2 regions of the Psychrosphaera aquimarina genome follow, and region 1 is predicted to be linked to the other one. Evidence: predicted binding sites of a transcription regulator. Region 1 holds the regulator's gene; the other holds the start of a gene.

What was found. Region 1 encodes NrdR, which represses ribonucleotide reductase genes. Its sites were predicted from a motif close to AAACACNANATNTNGTGTTT; they were not measured.
Region 2: nrdA (class 1a ribonucleoside-diphosphate reductase subunit alpha) is a predicted target of NrdR. The motif match lies at 7,116-7,135, and genes of this name have one in related genera.

The regions. Positions count from the first base shown of each region.
Region 1 covers NZ_JAWCUA010000007.1:91,119-101,041, forward strand. The annotation lists gene RT723_RS07040 (phosphatidylglycerophosphatase A family protein) at 1-96, opposite strand, end outside; gene thiL (thiamine-phosphate kinase) at 96-1,073, opposite strand; gene nusB (transcription antitermination factor NusB) at 1,107-1,526, opposite strand; gene ribH (6,7-dimethyl-8-ribityllumazine synthase) at 1,539-2,003, opposite strand; gene ribBA (bifunctional 3,4-dihydroxy-2-butanone-4-phosphate synthase/GTP cyclohydrolase II) at 2,152-3,261, opposite strand; gene RT723_RS07065 (riboflavin synthase) at 3,300-3,941, opposite strand; gene ribD (bifunctional diaminohydroxyphosphoribosylaminopyrimidine deaminase/5-amino-6-(5-phosphoribosylamino)uracil reductase RibD) at 3,945-5,111, opposite strand; gene nrdR (transcriptional regulator NrdR) at 5,154-5,657, opposite strand; partial or broken gene glyA (serine hydroxymethyltransferase) at 5,800-7,057, opposite strand; gene RT723_RS07085 (KAP family P-loop NTPase fold protein) at 7,326-8,825, opposite strand; gene ettA (energy-dependent translational throttle protein EttA) at 9,138-9,923, shown strand, end outside.
Region 2 covers NZ_JAWCUA010000001.1:246,344-256,266, reverse strand. The annotation lists gene cmk ((d)CMP kinase) at 1-415, opposite strand, end outside; gene aroA (3-phosphoshikimate 1-carboxyvinyltransferase) at 564-1,880, opposite strand; gene serC (3-phosphoserine/phosphohydroxythreonine transaminase) at 1,873-2,955, opposite strand; gene gyrA (DNA gyrase subunit A) at 3,192-5,873, opposite strand; gene ubiG (bifunctional 2-polyprenyl-6-hydroxyphenol methylase/3-demethylubiquinol 3-O-methyltransferase UbiG) at 6,153-6,869, shown strand; gene nrdA (class 1a ribonucleoside-diphosphate reductase subunit alpha) at 7,226-9,541, shown strand; gene nrdB (class Ia ribonucleoside-diphosphate reductase subunit beta) at 9,606-9,923, shown strand, end outside.

The DNA.
Region 1 (9,923 bases):
ACCGGTTGCTAAAAGGTGTGTTTTATTACAAAGATTAAAGTTTCTTTCTTGCATAGTCTTTTCTGGTTCACCCTTTTCTGATTTAGGCTCTGACATTAGTTTTCCTCAGACGAAAAGTGCTGATAACCATTTAAGTTTGGTAATGGATATTTTTGACCCGATTTGACTAAACATATTCCACTGTCACCACCTCTAACTTGACCAATACAGGTAAAAGGAACCCCCATGGCTGTGGCATTTTGTTCTAAGTAACCTTTTTGCTCTTCTGGCACAGTAAATAACAGTTCATAATCTTCACCACCAATTAACGCCATCTCTATTGCACTATCTTCATCTAAACTGTCTAAAACCGCTTGTGAAATAGGCAAATTTGCGACATCTATTTCTGCAGACACATTTGATGCGTTCAAAATATGAGATAAGTCTTGAATTAGACCATCAGAAATATCAATGGCAGAAGTGGCAGCATGACGTAATACTTGTCCCGCAGCTAATCTTGCAACGGGATAGTTAAATTTTCTTTGTGCTTGTTCTAAATGTTCTGCTTTAACATTTATTTTATTTAATTTTGACGCGACCGTTAGTGCTGAGTCGCCGAGAGAGCCAGTAACATATATCCAATCACCAGACTTAGCACCACTTCTAATTAATGCTTTATTTTCTGGTACAAAACCTTTCAAACAAACAGTAACCGTTAATGGACCTTGTGTCGTGTCACCGCCAATGATTTGTACATTAAAGTATTCTGCAACCTCAAATAGACCATTAGAGAATTCTTCGACCCACTTCTCATCTGAAGTTGGTAACGTTATCGCAACAGAGGCCCAAGCAGGCTCAGCACCCATTGCAGCAAAGTCACTTAAATTAACAGCTAAACAACGATGGCCAATAGAACGCGGAGACGCATCTGGGAAGAAGTGAGTATTCTCCACCATAGTATCGGTGGCAACTACAAGAAGCTTGTCTTGCGGTACACGTGTTAGGGCGGCATCATCGCCAACACCTAACACTACATCCTTGCGTTTTGGCCCACGCTCGGAGAAATATTTCCGAATGAGCTCAAACTCTTTCATTCCAATTTCCTACAACACATTTGTTTTTTTGAATTACAGTAACGGTACGCGTAAATCTTTAACCGCTTTATCAAGTACACCATTAACAAAGCGATGGCTATCGTCAGCACCAAACTTTTTAGCAAGTTCAATACCTTCGTTAATAGCTACTTTATATGGAACGTCAACACGATACTTAAGTTCGAATGCTGTTAAACGTAAGATCGCTTTTTCGATTTGATCGACTTCTTCAAAAGGACGTTCGGTATAAGGCATTAAAGCAACGTCAATTTCTTTATAATGCGCAGCAACACCACGGATTAATTCTTGGAAGTATTGAACATCAACTTTAGCTACATCATTGTCCAACAACATTTGTTGTTCAATATCCGTAACGTGATTTTGACTGAGTTGCCATGAGTAAATAGCTTGTACTGCTAATCCTCTGGCTTTTCTTCTTGCTGCAGGTTTCATTAAATGAGCGTCCTAAAGTTGAGCCATTACATTGACCATTTCAAGCGCGCTTAATGCCGCTTCGCCACCTTTGTTACCAGCTTTTGTGCCAGCACGTTCTATGGCTTGCTCAATGCTATCTGTTGTGATCACGCCAAACGCGACTGGAATATCAAATTCCAAAGAAACATTAGCTAAACCTTTATTACATTCGCCAGCGACAAAATCAAAATGTGGTGTACCACCACGAATGACCGCACCAATCGCAATAATTGCATCGTATTTGCCAGACTTAGCTATTTTTTTAGCGGCAACAGGAAGCTCATACGCACCAGGGACATAAACAACCGTAATATCTTCATCAGATACTTCACCGTGACGATCTAACGCATCAAGCGCTCCGTCTAATAAACTGTCCACTATAAAGTGATTAAAACGTGAAACTACAACAGCAAATTTTTTACCTGTAGCACGGAAGTTGCCTTCAATGATGTTCATTCGTAAACCTTTCTATTTTACTTAAAAAATTTTGCGCGATAATAACACAACAAAATCTTTGATGTTAGGGATAAGCTTTTTTATAGCCAATGAATTAAATATTAATCATCAGAAACGCACATTTAATCGTAACTGGTGAGTTATTTTTTTATTCACTTACGTATTCTGTCACTTCTAAGCCAAAACCAGATAATGCATGGTATTTCTTAGGTGAACTTAACAGTCGCATTTTTTTAACGCCTAATTGCGCTAACATTTGTGAACCAACACCAACATTACGTGATGTGCCCGTCCATTTAGCTGGGGCTAAGGTTTCACCTGAGTCTTCAGCTTCAAAGCGTTTCACTATATTAATAAGGTCAGCGGTATCTTCTTGTTTACCTAATAAGACAAACACGCCACCTTCTGCAGCAATTTTTTCAAGTGCACTGTCAATGGCATAACTTCTATTCACTGAACGGTCAGAAGACAAAAGATCACTAAACGTATTCTGTAAATGAACACGAACTAAAGGTGACTCTTGTTGTTCAATATCACCTTTAACCAAAGCAAAATGTACTTGCTCATCAATCGTGTCTTTAAAAGTATATAAATCAAATTCACCAAACTTAGTTGGTAGTTTACATTTAGCGATACGTTCAACTGTAGTTTCGTTTAAATTACGATATTCAATTAAATCGGCGATGGTACCAATTTTTAAATCATGTTTTTCTGCAAAGATCTCTAAATCTGGTCTGCGAGCCATAGAGCCATCTTCGTTCAAGATCTCAACGATAACACCCGCATCTATACGTCCAGCTAAACGAGCCAAATCAACTGCCGCTTCTGTATGACCTGCACGCGTTAATACGCCACCTTTTTTAGCAACCAGTGGGAATATATGTCCAGGCTGCACTATGTCAGACGGTTTTGGGTTTACCGAAACCGCAGCTTGTACTGTACGAGCCCTATCCGCCGCGCTAATCCCAGTAGTAACACCTTCGGCTGCTTCAATCGACACCGTAAAATTTGTGGCAAACTGTGCATTGTTATTATCTACCATTAATGACAAATTAAGCGCTATAGCTCTTTCTTCTGTCATTGGTAAACACACTAATCCACGAGCATGAGTTACCATAAAGTTAATATGTTCAGGCGTTAGCATGTCTGCTGCCATGATCAAATCACCTTCATTTTCCCTATCTTCATCATCCATCAAAATGACCATTTTGCCATGACGGATATCTTCTATTATTTCTTCAGGGGTATTTAATTTCATTTCTTCTACCAGAATCGTTTAAATCTAAAATGAAGGTTCTATTTCAAAAAACCTGACTTTGCTAACAAACCCATAGTGACGCCTTCGTCTGATTTGCTCACCAAACGCTCGACATAACGAGCGATTATATCAACTTCTACATTTACTGCAGCACCTACTGTTAAATTTTCCAAGGTGGTTTGAGCCGACGTATGCGGAACTATGGTTAACTTAAATTGTTGCACTTCGACTTCATTCACCGTCAAGCTTACGCCGTCTATGGTTATTGAGCCTTTTTTTACTATGTATTTTTTTATGTCATTGGGTAATTCAAACCATAAATCAATGGCACGACCGTTATTGATAACTTTTAATAACTTAGCTACCGTATCAACATGACCACTGACCATATGACCACCAAAACGCGTGGTTGGTAACATGGCTTTCTCAAGATTAACCATCTGACCATTTTTATAATGTGCAAATCCGGTATGTTTAATGGTTTCATTTGAAACATCGGCCACATAACCGTCATTTAGAAGTTCAACAACCGTCAAACAAACACCATTGGTGGCAATACTGTCACCTAACTTAACATCAGATAAATCCAGTTCACCGCTATTTACTGTAACTTGATAATCGCCGCCCTTTTTTACTAAAGAGCTGATCTTGCCTGTCGCTTCAACTATTCCTGTGAACACGGATTATTCCTCAGATTTCTTAAACTTAGAATTGTTAACATAACTTAGGCGCAGATCTTGGCCTAACTGAACAAGTTGTTTTAATTGCAAATCAATGACTTGCTCCATGGAACTAAATGGCCCTACAGGCATAACATCCTGCGCGTTTACTCCCATGATTTTAGGTGCGATATAAACCACTAATTGATCAAACAATTGTTGTTCAATTATATAGGCTGCTAACGTCGCCCCCGCTTCTACCCACAAGTTATTGATCTCATTAATACCACACCAATCTAACAAACGTGCAATATCAAACTTGCCTTTTGTCAGATCGTAAGGAATTTGAAGATATTTAACATTTGTCCGTTGGCTTTCTGGCATTGGGTCAGTGTCGTTTCTAACAATAACAATAGGTGTATTGTCATCAAATAATGCCAGCTTATCTTGCAACTTAGGGTCTAATTCACCACGACTGTCTAAAATTATTTTTATTGGCTGCCTAATTTCAGAAACGACGTCATTAAAAGGATACTGGAAATTGAGCTGTTCCTTACGCACATTTAATTTGGCGTTGTCGGCAATCACTGTTTTAGCAGTTGATAAGATGGCACATGAAGCCGCTCGATACGTTTGAACATCCGCCCTTGCTTGAGCTGAGGTGATCCATTTGCTTTGACCATTACCAAGCGCTGATTTTCCATCTAAAGAAGACGCCATTTTAACGGTTACAAATGGACGTTTACGTTCCATTCTAGATAAAAAACCTGTGTTAATGGCTCTAGCATCATCCTCTAATAACCCAAGTTTGACATCAACACCAGCCTGCATTAACAATAATATGCCTTTGCCCGCGACTAATGGATTTGGGTCTAACATGGCAACGACAACACGTTTGATGTTGGCGTCAATTAAACGATTTGCACAAGGTGGTGTTCGACCAAAATGACTGCATGGTTCTAAGGTTACATAAGCGGTTGCGTCGGTGGTTTGTTCCGGTGTTAAGTTTGCTAATGCGTTAACTTCAGCATGTCCGGAACCCGCTTTTTGATGCCAACCTTCGCCAATAATTTGGTTATCTTTAACAACCACGCAGCCCACATTTGGATTTGGGCTAGTGGAGAATCGGCCACTTTTAGCTAAATTAATAGCTCTAGCCATAAATTGGTGATCTGCTAGAGAAAAGCTCATAGAGTTATCTTAATAATCAAGGTTAAACCTTTTCTTAAACCGCTATCTAATCGAATAGCTTGGATTGAAGTTTGCTAAGTTCATTTTTTTATCCGCTTGTTGACCGATTTTAGCAATCTCTTCACCAAACTCTTTAATATCTTCAAATGAACGATAAACAGAGGCAAATCTTACATAAGCCACTTTATCCACTTGTACTAAACCATCCATGATTAAGTTACCAATAAATTCAGAGCTGACTTCTCGCTCGCCAGTCATTCGTATTTCTTTTTTGATGCTCAGTATTAATTGTTCAACTTGTTCTGTGCTGACAGGTCGTTTTTCTAGGGCTCGTAAAATACCAGCACACATTTTATCTTCATTAAATGGTTCACGTTTTCCGTCCCGCTTTACCACTTTAGGCATGACTAACTCCGCCCCTTCAAAGGTAGTAAAACGTTCATTACATAAATTGCACTCTCTACGGCGACGAACTTGTGAACCACCACCAACTAAACGGGAGTCAATTACTTTAGTTTCCGTTGCTGAACAAAATGGACAATGCATAAAAAAACCTACTAGTTATACGAGATGAAGTTGCTTGTTAATATAAATAAAGAAAAGAGTATTTTATATCAATAAAAAAGCCGCGAAAATCGCGGCTTAGTTTAACACAGCTAACAGGCTGTTTTCGAGCAACTATTTATGCTTATGCGTAAACAGGGAATCGAGCACAAAGGTCTTGTACTTTTGCTTTAACAGCTTGAATGTTTGCTTCGTCTTCAATGTTATCTAAAACGTCACAGATTAAGTTTGTTAACTCAACCATTTCGGCTTCTTTCATACCACGACGAGTAACCGCTGGTGTACCTAAACGTAAACCAGAAGTAACAAAAGGAGAGCGTGGGTCATTTGGCACAGAGTTTTTATTTACTGTGATAAATGCTTTACCTAATGCCGCGTCTGCATCTTTACCTGTCATGTCTTTAGCAATTAGAATCAACTAAGAACAAATGATTATGTGTGCCATTAGATACGATATCGTAACCACGAGACATCATCACTTCACACATTTTCTTAGCATTTATAACAACTTGCTTTTGGTATTCTTTAAAGTCAGGTTGTAACGCTTCTTTAAACGCCACTGCTTTTGCAGCAATAACGTGACATAAAGGACCACCTTGACCACCTGGGAATACAGCGCTGTTTAATTTTTTATAAACTGCTTCGTCACCACAACCAGAAATGATTAATCCGCCACGTGGACCGGCTAATGTTTTATGAGTTGTTGTTGTTACAACGTGAGCATGTGGTACTGGATTTGGGTATTCACCTGCAGCAACAAGACCTGCAACGTGAGCCATATCAACAAATAAGTACGCGCCAACTTCATCCGCAATTTTACGGAAACGAGCCCAATCAACAATACCTGAGTATGCAGAGAAACCAGCAATAATCATCGCAGGTTTATGTTCACGAGCTAGTGCTTCAACTTCTTCGTAATCTAATTCACCGGTTTCTTCATTAATGCCGTATTGAACTGCATTGTAGATTTTACCAGAGAAACTTACGTGAGAACCGTGAGTTAAGTGACCACCGTGCGCTAGGCTCATACCTAACACTGTATCGCCAGGATTAATTAATGCTTGGAATACCGCAGAGTTTGCTTGAGAACCAGAATGTGGTTGAACGTTAGCGTAATCAGAACCAAATAACTGGTTAGCACGATCGATAGCTAATTGCTCAGAAACATCAACATACTCACAACCACCGTAATAACGTTTGCCAGGGTAACCTTCAGCATATTTATTGGTTAATTGTGAACCTTGAGCTTCCATAACACGAGGACTACAGTAGTTCTCAGAAGCGATCAACTCAATGTGATCTTCTTGACGCTTAGTTTCTTGTTGAATAGATTCCCATAATTCTGGGTCAAAATCGGCGATATTCATATCACGAGTTAGCATATCCACACCTCGGCTAATTTAAGTCTCTAACAATGGTTAAAAGTTGAAGTTACAAAACAAAATTTGGCCGTATAATACGCGCAAATTAAAAAAAATAATATAGCCGGAGCATTAGAAATATTTATGATTTAGAACAATTAAGTATCGTGCGAATCGTTTATTTGGCTTTCGGGTTTTACAGCTATTAAATTATGAAACTTATAAGTATGCGTATGAGTTATTTATATGGTTATCAAAACATAGATTTAAGACAATCGTGCCTATGTTGTTATTCAATATGCCCTGATAATTCGATAACTTTTTGATGATCTTCCCAAAGCCAGTATTTATAATTTTCATTATTGAAATCCGATACTATTTTTATTAACAACTCTTTGCTTATATTATGCTTACGAGTATCTCTAAATAAATTTATTTTCGAGAAGTCAGTTGTTTGTAATGCCAACATTTCAACAGGACCATTGAAAAAATCGTTCGAGTAACCGTTCCCTTCATATTTAGTTTTTGATTTACCTAAACTGACGCAGCGAAACATTGAGCTAACAACGGACTCAACATTAAATTGACAATCCTCGGTATTAGTTCTAATAATAGGTACTTCAGTCTCAGTGTCATTTCTACGCTCTGTTAACCAAATTTTGTCTGAATGCTGCCCTATTAACCCTGCAATTAAGACCACCGAGTTTACAACAACGGGAGATTCTTCAGCTAATCTATTGATATAGTCCAAAGTTGCAAAATACCTACTTAGGACTTGGTCTATATCTCTTAACTCCATATCATTTGATTTAAATAAACAAGCGAACAGTTCTGCGTTGTCATAATGATTCTCATGATATGGATTTATAATTACGTTTGGATTGTTGTAATGAGTAAACCTATCTTCTGTCGTAGCCATATAATTCTCAATTGATACTTGTGGCAAATTAACTTTTCTATCAAAAAAACGGCGCAAATAATGTTTGGAGTCAAATTTTGAACCATATATAGATTGGATAGATTGCTCTAATACATCAGTGTTAGTTGATAATAGGAAAGTACAACCATTAGTTTCAAAAAAGTGTTTAACAACTTCTAATACCTCTACTGCATAAGTTGGCCGACATCTGTCTAATTCATCAATAATTATTATGATAGGGACTTTAAGATCATATATATCTTCCATAAACACTGACAGTGTTGTTATGTGTTCTTTAATATCTTTCAAAGCGATTACGGCTTCTATATGTAAGTCTTTAACTGAATCAATCAACTTTTTAGAATGACTTCTTGGATCAATATCAGGAGTAGCATCAAGAACTTTTGCGGTTGACGATGAAATTTTTGAAGATGCTGGTTCACCTGCAACTAAAGAAGCTGCAGCAAATGCTTTTAGACCAGTACTAAGGGACTTTTTTAAAGCATTTAATGTCCTTTTCGCCTTGGTACTAAGACTGTATTTATCTCTTGGAGCTTCTTTATCAAATACATTTTCTAATTGTTGAATTAACTCACTGCAGATAATAGCTAGAGGGTTGTTAGAAAAGTCACTCTCCCAAACGTCAAAGTAAACTACAGGGTGTTTCTCTTTAGCTAAGTGAGTATATAAGCGTCTAACGAACTGAGTCTTACCAGATCCAAATTGACCATTGAGGTTTATTACTCGACTACCAGATGTTAAATGTGAGGCTAAAAAAGTACCGTACTCCTCCCTCCCTGCTTTACAAGTGCCCCAATTGTAGATGTCTTTCCATTCATTATATTTGCTAGCGTGTGAGTAAACTTCCATATTCTTACTTTCTTGAGGATTTTATTAAAGATTAACTAGGTGAGCCATTTAGAGCAAGCCAAAATTCTAATTTAAATGTTTATTAGCTGACCTTTTAAAAGTAGATTAATTTAAACTAAAACCCTACATTTGAGACTTATTCTATTGGTTTTTCAATGTTTAATAGTTCGTCAATTACACCTTTATTAGTTGATCTTACAAGCCTTAATCCGATACCATCCTTAATACATTTGAATGGCTTATATAAACCATTCAACATTGCTAAATACTGGCAGTGAAACGAACATCCACTTTTATTTTTAAGGTCTCAATATGGCTCAGCCGTTACCAGATAAATTCATCATGTCGATGAACCGCGTTTCCAAGATTGTTCCACCGAAACGTACAATATTAAAAGACATTTCATTAAGTTTTTTCCCTGGCGCTAAAATTGGTGTTTTGGGTTTAAACGGGTCAGGTAAATCAAGCTTACTCAAAATCATGGCGGGTGTTGATACTGAATTTGAAGGTGAAGCAAAACTTCTTTCCGGCACCAAAGTAGGTTATTTGCCTCAGGAACCTCAACTTGATGAAAACCAAACTGTGCGTGAAGCGGTTGAAGAAGCAGTATCTGAAGTAAAAAATGCGATGGCGCGTCTTGACCAAGTTTATAGTGAATATGCTGAAGAAGGTGCTGACTTTGATAAACTGGCTAAAGAGCAAGGTCAATTAGAAGATATTATCAACGCTCAAGATGGCCACAACATCGATAATGTTTTAGAGCGTGCAGCAGACGCTTTACGTTTACCAGAATGGGACCAAAAGATTGCAGTTCTCAGTGGTGGTGAACGTCGTCGTGTAGCCTTGTGTCGTTTATTACTTGAAAAACCAGACATGTTATTACTTGATGAACCAACTAACCACTTGGATGCGGAATCAGTAGCTTGGTTGGAGCGTTTCTTACATGATTACTCAGGTACAGTTGTAGCCATAACCCATGATAGATATTTCTTAGATAATGTAGCTGGTTGGATTTTAGAATTAGACCGTGGCCACGGCATTCCTTATGAAGGTAATTACACCAACTGGCTTGAGCAAAAAGACGCACGTCTTGAACAA
Region 2 (9,923 bases), on a different contig from region 1:
GGAATACAACCGTTCCCATGTCTCGACCGTCAGCAATTAAACCAGGTAACTGTCGGAAGGCACGTTGACGGCGTAATAATGCCTCGCGAACACGTGGCAAAGCCGCAATTTGAGAGGCAATACCGCCAACTTCTTCATTGCGTATAGATTGAGTAACTTCTTCACCCTCTAAAATAATTTTAGAGCTGGTTTCGGTTGATAAGAATTGAACATCTAAATGTGCAGCCAAAGGAATTAGGCTATCTTCGTCTGATGGTTCAATTTGATGATGGATGGAAGCTAATGCTAATACTCGGTAGATTGCACCACTGTCTAAGATCTCCCAGCCTAACTTTTGAGCCAATAAACGACATACTGTGCCTTTACCTGCTCCACTAGGGCCATCGATAGTGATAACCGGAATTGTTTGCTCCATAAATACTCCATACGGTGAATTTGCGGGCGGGATTATACTCGAATTAAAATAAAAGGAAATTGATTTAGAACGAATTTAAATCTCTTGCAAAAGCCTAAGTTAAGGCTTTTGCATAAATATGATTTAATATTGGGTATTTATTTACTAATTATTTTACTAACGAATTGAATCGTGTGAAATAATCCGGGAAGGTTTTACTCGTTACTTTAGGGTCATTAATGGTTACGCTTTGTTTATCGAAGGCTAATAAAGAGAAACACATAGCAATACGATGATCGTCATAAGTATCTATCGCTGCGTGATTAATTTTATTAGGCGTTACAATAATATAATCATGCCCTTCTTCTACTGTCGCGCCAACTTTTTTAAGTTCGGTAGCCATAGCATGAAGTCTATCGGTTTCTTTTACTCGCCAATTATAAATATTTCTTATTGCTGTAGTACCTTTGGCAAATAATGCCGTGGTTGCAATCGTCATTGCAGCATCGGGAATATGATTCATATCCATATCAACTGCATTTAGCTGTCCGTTAGAACTAACGGAGATATGATCGTCATAATAATTAATCGTTGCCCCCATTTTGGCTAATACATCAGCAAATTGAATATCACCTTGAACACTATGTTTACCAACACCATAGACATTAACCGGACCGCCACTAAGTGCACCTGCCGCTAAGAAGTATGATGCAGAAGATGCATCCCCTTCTACCATAAAATCACCAGGCGAAACATAACGTTGACCCGCTTCAATAACAAATGATTGATAGTTATTGTTGGTAATGTTTACGCCAAACTGTTTGATGATGTTTAACGTTAAATCTATGTAAGGTTTAGAAACCAGTTCACCTATCATATTTATGGTGATCGTTCTTCCTAATAAAGGAGCTGCCATCAACAAAGCAGATAAAAATTGACTTGATACACTGCCTTCAATATTTACTTCTGAACAATCAACCTGTTCAAATGGTGTTAATTTTAAAGGTGGGAAATCAGTATCGCCTAAATACTCAATGTTTGCTCCTAATGGCAATAACGCGTCGACCAAATGGCCAATTGGACGTTCGAACATTCTCGGTTCACCGGTTAATTCCACTGAAACGCCAGAAAATGCCAGTACCGCAGCCAGAGGTCGCATTGCGGTTCCTGCGTTACCTAAAAATAAAGCACTGCTTGGCGTCGTAAACTTACCGCCATTACCAGACACCACACATTCTGTTTTATCATCATTTAATTCTGTTTGGATCCCCAACGCAGTTAACGCATTTAACATGTGGCGAATATCATCGCTGTCTAACAAATTACGAATCGTGGTTTTTGAATCACACAGGGCAGCAAGTAAAAGTGCTCTATTAGAAAGGCTTTTTGAACCAGGTACCGTAACATCACCACTGAAAGCGGTAATATGGTCGAGCGTTAATGAATCGTGTTTATTTGTATTAGCCATTTCTTTATTATTAAGCATGGGTACGTTCGAACTCCTGCATAAATTCAACTAGTGTTTTAACGCCTTCAATTGGCATTGCATTATAAAGACTGGCACGCATGCCACCGACAATTCGGTGCCCTTTTAACGCTAACAATCCATTATTCTCAGCTTGCTCTAAAAATAACTTATCCAAAGAATCGTTGGCTAAGAAAAATGGTACATTCATACGCGAACGATTATTTTGTGAAATATTATTTGAATAAAAATCTGAAGCATCAATGGCTTGGTATAAACATTTCGCTTTTTCTATATTTAATACTTCTTGTGCTGCTACACCGCCACGTTCTAATAACCAATCAAATACCAATTTAGCTAAATAAATAGCGTACGTTGGTGGTGTATTAAACATACTGTCGTTTTCTGCCGTCAGTTTGTAGTTTAATACCGATGGAATTGAGTCGTTACTGCGAGCTAATAGTTCTTTTTTAACAACAACAATACTTAACCCTGATGGACCTATGTTTTTTTGCGCACCGGCGTATATTAAGTCGTAATCATTAAGTTCAATTTGGCGAGATAAGATCGTCGATGACATATCGGCAACCACAGGTATTTCAAATTTAGGCGATTCGAATATTTCGATGCCATCAACGGTTTCATTAGGACAGTAATGTAAAAAATCGACAGTGTTATTTACCTTCCATTGATCAAAACCTAATACACTTTTTTGACCTTTCGTATCAACATTTACATAATCACGAGCCGTGATGGCCCCAAATTTTTCAGCTTCAGTTACCGCTGATTTAGACCATGAACCGGTCACACCATAATGGGCTTGTTTCTTCTCTGTTAAGAGATTAAGCGGAACTGCTGAAAATTGACCTCGACCACCACCATGCATGAATAACACTGTGTAATCATCACCAATGTTCAATAATGTTTTCAGTGACTGAATTGCTTGATCATAGACTTCGATATAAACCTTGCTTCTGTGACTTAATTCCATCACAGAACAACCTGTATTATTCCAATCTCTAAATTCAGATTGAGCTTTGATCATTACTTCATCAGGAAGTTTGGCAGGACCTGCGCAAAAGTTATATACCGTCATCTTGTTCTCATTTATTGGTGCTATTTGTTGTGGAGATTTGAAAAATATTATTATGATTTATTTCAAATTGAATATTTACTCTAACCCGTAACATATATTCACTCAATTGATATTTATGCAACTTTGTCATTAATTTTAGTAAAGATTAAATTTGATTGTTATTCCATCTTGAAGTGGTTAATAAACAGGCACAAAAAAAGGCTCCGTAGAGCCTCTTTATCATGTTAAGCGTTTAATTAACTTTCATCGCTTTCATTGTTAGTGTCGTCTTCTAGTTCTATAGAGTCAGTTTCTGAAGGTGTAACAACCTCTTCACCTTCTACATCACCAGCAACAACTTCAGGTTCAATAACATTACCATCTTCATCCAATAATAATGTTTCGTCTTCTTCAATCTCTTCAATACGTGCTAGAGCGACAACGTTTTCACCTTCAATTGTTCTGATCAAACGTACACCTTGTGTATTTCGACCAACAACTGAAACTTCATCAACTTTAGTACGAACTAAGGTACCTTTATCACTAATGATCATAATTTCATGATTATCTGCAACTTGTGTTGCACCAACAACCAATCCATTTCTTTCACTAACTTTAATTGATACAACACCCTGTGTTGCACGGCTCTTAGCTGGGTAATCCGCTTGAGGAGTACGTTTACCAAAGCCATTTTCAGTAACGGTTAAGATATTACCTTCAGCGTCTGGAACAATTAACGATACTACTTTAGCGTCTTCAGTTAATTTGATACCACGAACACCCGTTGCAGTACGTCCCATAGAACGAACTTGGCTTTCATGGAATCGAACCACTTTACCGTTTTGTGAGAACAACATGATTTCATTCTCACCATTGGTAATAGATGCACCAATCAGTTTATCACCGTCGTTAAGACCTACGGCAATAATACCGTTAGCTCGTGGACGAGAATATTCTGTTAACGCTGTTTTCTTAACCGTACCGTTGGCTGTTGCCATAAATACAAACTTATCAGCTTCATATTCTTGTACAGGTAAAATAGTAGTGATCTTCTCATCAGCATCTAAAGGCAATAAATTGATGATTGGACGACCACGAGACTGTCTGCTGGCTAAAGGTAATTGGTATACTTTCAACCAATACATACGACCTTTATCAGAGAAACATAGAATAGTGTCATGGGTGTTGGCCACTAAGAGTTTTTCAATGAAATCTTCATCTTTCATCTTAGTCGCAGATTTACCACGACCACCACGACGTTGTGCTTGGTAATCAGTTAACGGTTGATATTTACAGTAACCTTCGTGAGAAAGTGTTACCACAACATCTTCTTCATTAATAAGATCTTCAAGGTTTATATCGTGTGATGCATCGCGTATTTCAGTACAACGTTCATCACCATATGTTTCACGTATCACGGCTAACTCTTCACGAATAACTTCCATTAATCGTTCTGGGCTACCTAAAATGTATAACAGTTCAGCAATTAGCTCTAAGATCTCACCGTATTCAGCAAGTATTTTCTCATGTTCTAGACCTGTTAATCTGTGTAAACGCAACTCTAAGATGGCTTGAGCTTGTTGCTCAGTCATATAATAGACACCATCACGAATACCAAACTCGGGCTCTAACCACTCTGGACGTGCTGAGTCTTCCCCTGCTTTTTCAAGCATGGCTGCAACATTCCCTAAAGGCCAACCTTGCGCAACTAACTTAACTTTTGCTTCAGCTGGTGTTGGAGAATCTTTGATTAATGCAATGATTGGATCTATGTTCACCAACGCAATTGCTAATGCTTCTAATATATGGGCACGGTCACGCGCTTTACGGAGATCAAATACCGTACGACGGGTAACAACTTCACGACGGTGAGATAAAAATGCTTCAAGCATTTCTTTTAACGTGTGAATTTTTGGCTGACCATGTGTTAATGCAACCATATTCATACCAAACACAGTCTGTAACTGAGTCAATGAATATAATTGGTTTAAAATAACTTCTGACGGTTCACCACGTTTGATTTCTATAACAATACGCATACCGTCTTTATCAGACTCGTCACGTAATGCCGTAATGCCTTCTACTTTTTTATCTTTAACTAACTCAGCAATTTTCTCGATCAATCTTGCTTTGTTAACTTGATAAGGAATTTCAGTAACAATAATGGTGTCTTTACCATTCGCTTCATCAGTTTCGATAGTGGCTTGTGCACGGATATATACTTTACCGCGACCGGTATTATAAGCATCTATAATACCTTTACGGCCATTGATGATCGCGCCTGTTGGAAAATCAGGACCAGGTATATGCTCCATCAACTCTTCAACAGTAATATCTTCGTTATGTGACAAAGCAAGTGTGCCGTCAATAACTTCGCGTAATGAATGTGGCGGAATGTTTGTCGCCATACCAACAGCGATACCAGAAGAACCATTAACTAATAAGTTAGGCACTTTTGTTGGTAAAACAACTGGAATGTGTTCTTGACCATCGTAGTTTGGAACAAAATCTACCGTTTCTTTTTCTAAATCAGCTAACAATTCATGAGCTAACTTTTCCATACGAATTTCGGTATAACGCATGGCTGCTGCAGAATCACCGTCAACTGAACCGAAGTTACCTTGACCATCTACTAATGTATAACGTAATGAAAAAGGCTGTGCCATACGTACAATGGTATCGTATACCGCACTATCGCCATGTGGGTGATATTTACCAATAACGTCACCAACTACACGTGCAGATTTCTTATAAGGTTTGTTCCAGTCATTTTTTAATTCGTTCATCGCAAATAATACGCGACGATGAACTGGTTTTAATCCATCTCGTACGTCTGGTAACGCACGGCCAACGATTACACTCATGGCATAATCTAGGTAACTGGTTTTTAATTCTTCTTCAATATTAATAGGACTAATATTATCAGTATGATCTGTCATAAACGCACTATTCCCTGCAACTACTTAAAGTAAGTTTTTATTAGTATGGATCTTGCTCGCGATTGTAACACATTCGTATCGTCACGCTAGTGCAATTTCAGCGTCTTTATTGGCTACCCTATGCAAAATGATTAAAAATTGTTTATTCGCCCTTTGTGACCACTGTATTTGCGTTTTAATTGAACAATCACTTTTATTTCATCTATCTTTATTTTTTTATGACTCATATAATCACATTAATTACCTTATATAAGTGGCACAAAATTTATGAGTTCTGATCTGAGTGAAAACACCAATGTCGATTCCAACGAAATTGACAAATTTAATTCCATTGCGGCTTCATGGTGGGATATGGAAGGTAGCTTCAAACCATTACATAAATTAAACCCTGTAAGAGTGTCTTATATTCAACAAATGGCAGGCTCAGTAGCCCATAAAGAATTGCTAGATATTGGTTGTGGCGGTGGTATTTTGGCTGAAAGTTTAGCTAAATTGTCTGCTAATGTTGTCGGTATCGATTTAGCACAAGATTCTTTAGATGTTGCCAAACTTCATGCATTAGAAGCTGGAGTGACAAACGTAAGATATCAAAACATCAACGCAGAAGACTTTAGCCAACAACATTATCAACAGTTTGATATTGTTACTTGCATGGAAATGTTGGAACACGTTCCAGACCCAGAATCAATCATTTGTGCCGCCGCAAATGCATGTAAACCAGGGGGGCGTGTCTTTTTCTCAACCTTAAATAAAACCGCTATAAGTTACTTATTAGCCATCGTTGGTGCTGAAAAAGTATTGAAGTTAGTACCCAAAGGCACACATGAATTTGAAAAGTTCATAAAACCGGCACAACTTATTCAGTGGGCCGAACGTTACGGTTTAAAAATCAGGGATGCAATTGGATTACATTACAATCCATTAAATGAACAGTTCACCTTAAAACCTAACATCGATGTAAATTACATTTTATATTTTGAAAAGTTAGATCAATAAGATTTTAATATAAGATTTCCATTGTTTTTTACTTGACTGCTCACTTTTTAATTCAGTACGTGAGAAAAAAATAATTTATAAAATGGACTTTTTTTCAATAAAATGTAGATTTTTTTAGCTCGTATTTACACTTTATTGTGTAGCGTTAGGAGCTACTTACAATACCAATTAATGCTCAATATTGAAGCGAAATTTGAGCTTGCATTCACACCTCATACACTCTATCTTGTGCCTAACAAACAAGTTAGGCACTACATGATGTGTTTTTAATCAAAAACACCCCTACATATAGTTGTCAACAAAAAACGATATTAAAGTCGTGCGCAAATAATAAAAATAAAGGATAAACTGGCCAGATGAATCAGAACCTATCTGTTAGTAAAAGAGATGGAGTTAAAGAACCTCTTGATCTAGATAAAATCCATCGCGTTATCACTTGGGCAGCCAAGGGTTTAGATAACGTTTCTGTATCTGAGGTTGAAATCAAATCTCATATTCAGTTCTATGATGGTATCAAAACTGAAGATATTCACGAAACGATCATAAAAGCTGCGGCGGATCTGATCTCTGAACAAACGCCAGATTACCAATATTTATCAGCGCGTTTAGCTGTATTCCATTTACGTAAAAAAGCGTATGGCCAATTTGAGCCACCACGTTTGTACAATCACGTAAAAGCAATGGTCGCAGACAAACGTTACGATGAACATTTGTTAGAAGACTTCACTGAAGCTGAATTTGATGAAATAGATAAATTTATTGTCCACTCACGAGATTTAGACTTTAGTTATGCCGCTGTTAAGCAACTAGAAGGTAAGTATTTAGTACAAAACCGCGTAACCGGTAAAATATATGAAAGTGCTCAATTTTTATATGTGTTAGTTGCGGCTTGTTTATTCGCCAAATACCCAAAAGAAACACGCTTAGATTACATTCAGCGTTTTTATGATGCGACGTCTAAATTCAAAATATCGTTACCAACTCCTATTATGGCGGGCGTCCGTACTCCTACTCGTCAATTTAGTTCTTGTGTATTAATAGAAGCTGGCGATAACTTAGATTCAATTAATGCGACAACTTCTGCCATAGTAAAATACGTAAGCCAACGTGCAGGTATCGGTATTAATGCCGGTAGAATTCGTGCTCTAGGTAGTGCAATCCGTAACGGTGAAGCATTCCATACAGGTTGTATTCCTTTTTACAAACATTTCCAAACGGCTGTTAAAAGCTGTTCTCAAGGTGGTGTTCGTGGTGGTGCTGCTACACTCTTTTACCCTTTATGGCATTTAGAAGTAGAATCATTACTTGTTCTAAAAAATAACCGTGGTGTTGAAGAAAACCGCGTTCGTCATTTAGATTATGGTGTGCAGTTCAACCGAACTATGTACCAACGCTTAATTAAAGACGAATACATTACTTTATTCAGCCCTTCTGACGTACCAGGTTTGTACGATGCTTATTTTGCTGACCAAGACCTATTTGAAGAGCTATACGTAAAATACGAACAAGATGAAAGTATTCGTAAGAAACGTATTAAAGCCGTTGAATTATTTACTTTATTCTTAAACGAACGTGCAAGTACAGGTCGTATTTACTTACAAAATGTTGATCACTGTAATACACACAGTCCATTTAATCCTGAGTTTGCCCCAGTACGCCAAAGTAACTTATGTTTAGAGATTGCTCTACCAACTAAGCCTTTACAGAATGTAAATGACGAAGAAGGTGAAATTGCTCTTTGTACATTATCTGCCTTCAATTTAGGTGCGATAGAATCTTTGGATGAACTTGAAGAGTTAGCACAATTAGCGGTAAGAGCCTTAGATAACTTATTAGATTACCAAGATTATCCGGTTCCCGCTGCGTTCAACGCAACAATGGGACGCAGAACATTAGGTGTTGGTGTTATTAACTTTGCTTATTATCTTGCAAAAAATGGTGCTAAATACTCAGACGGTAGTGGCAACAACTTAATTCACCGTACCTTTGAAGCGATTCAATTTTACTTATTAAAAGCATCAAACGACTTAGCGCAAGAGCGTGGTGCTTGCCCTAAATTTAACGAGACAACTTACGCTCAAGGTTTATTACCAATTGACACTTATAAGAAGTCTGTTGATGGTTATTGTGATGAACCTTTACATTTAGATTGGGAAACATTACGTACTGACATTGTTAAACATGGATTACGTAACTCTACATTGTCAGCATTAATGCCTTCTGAGACGTCATCTCAGATATCGAATGCGACAAATGGTGTCGAGCCACCACGTGGATTGATTTCGGTTAAATCAAGTAAAGATGGCGTATTAAAACAAGTAGTTCCTGAACTTGGCCGTTTACGTAATCAATATGAATTATTGTGGGATATTACTAGTAACGAAGGTTACTTACAGTTGTGCGGTATTATGCAGAAGTTTATCGACCAAACGATTTCGGCGAATACTAACTATGACCCAACAAAATACCCTGAGAACAGAGTGCCTATGCAACAGCTGTTAAAAGACTTGTTAACAGCCTATAAATACGGTTTAAAAACTTTGTATTACCATAATACACGAGACCAAGCTGGTATCAGTACTGGTGGTAAATCAGAGGCTACGGCTGCTAATCCAACCACAGTTGTTATCGAAGAAGATGACGATTGTGAAGGCGGCGCTTGTAAAATTTAGTCAGGGAATATGTATCCACGGTATCATTACCGTGGATAACTAAAGAATTAGAGAATAAAAAAATATGAAATACACCACGTTTAATCAAACTATCGTCGATGCGTTAAAAGAACCTATGTTTTTTGGTCAACCAGTAAATGTAGCTCGATACGATCAACAACGTCACAGCATTTTTGAAAAGTTAATAGAAAAACAACTTTCATTCTTTTGGCGTCCAGAAGAAATTGATGTTAGTAAAGACCGTGCTGATTTTCAGTCAATGACAGACAGCGAAAAACATATTTTTATTTCAAACTTAAAGTACCAAACGTTATTAGATTCAATTCAAGGCCGAAGCCCTAACGTTGCGTTATTGCCAATTACGTCATTGCCTGAACTAGAA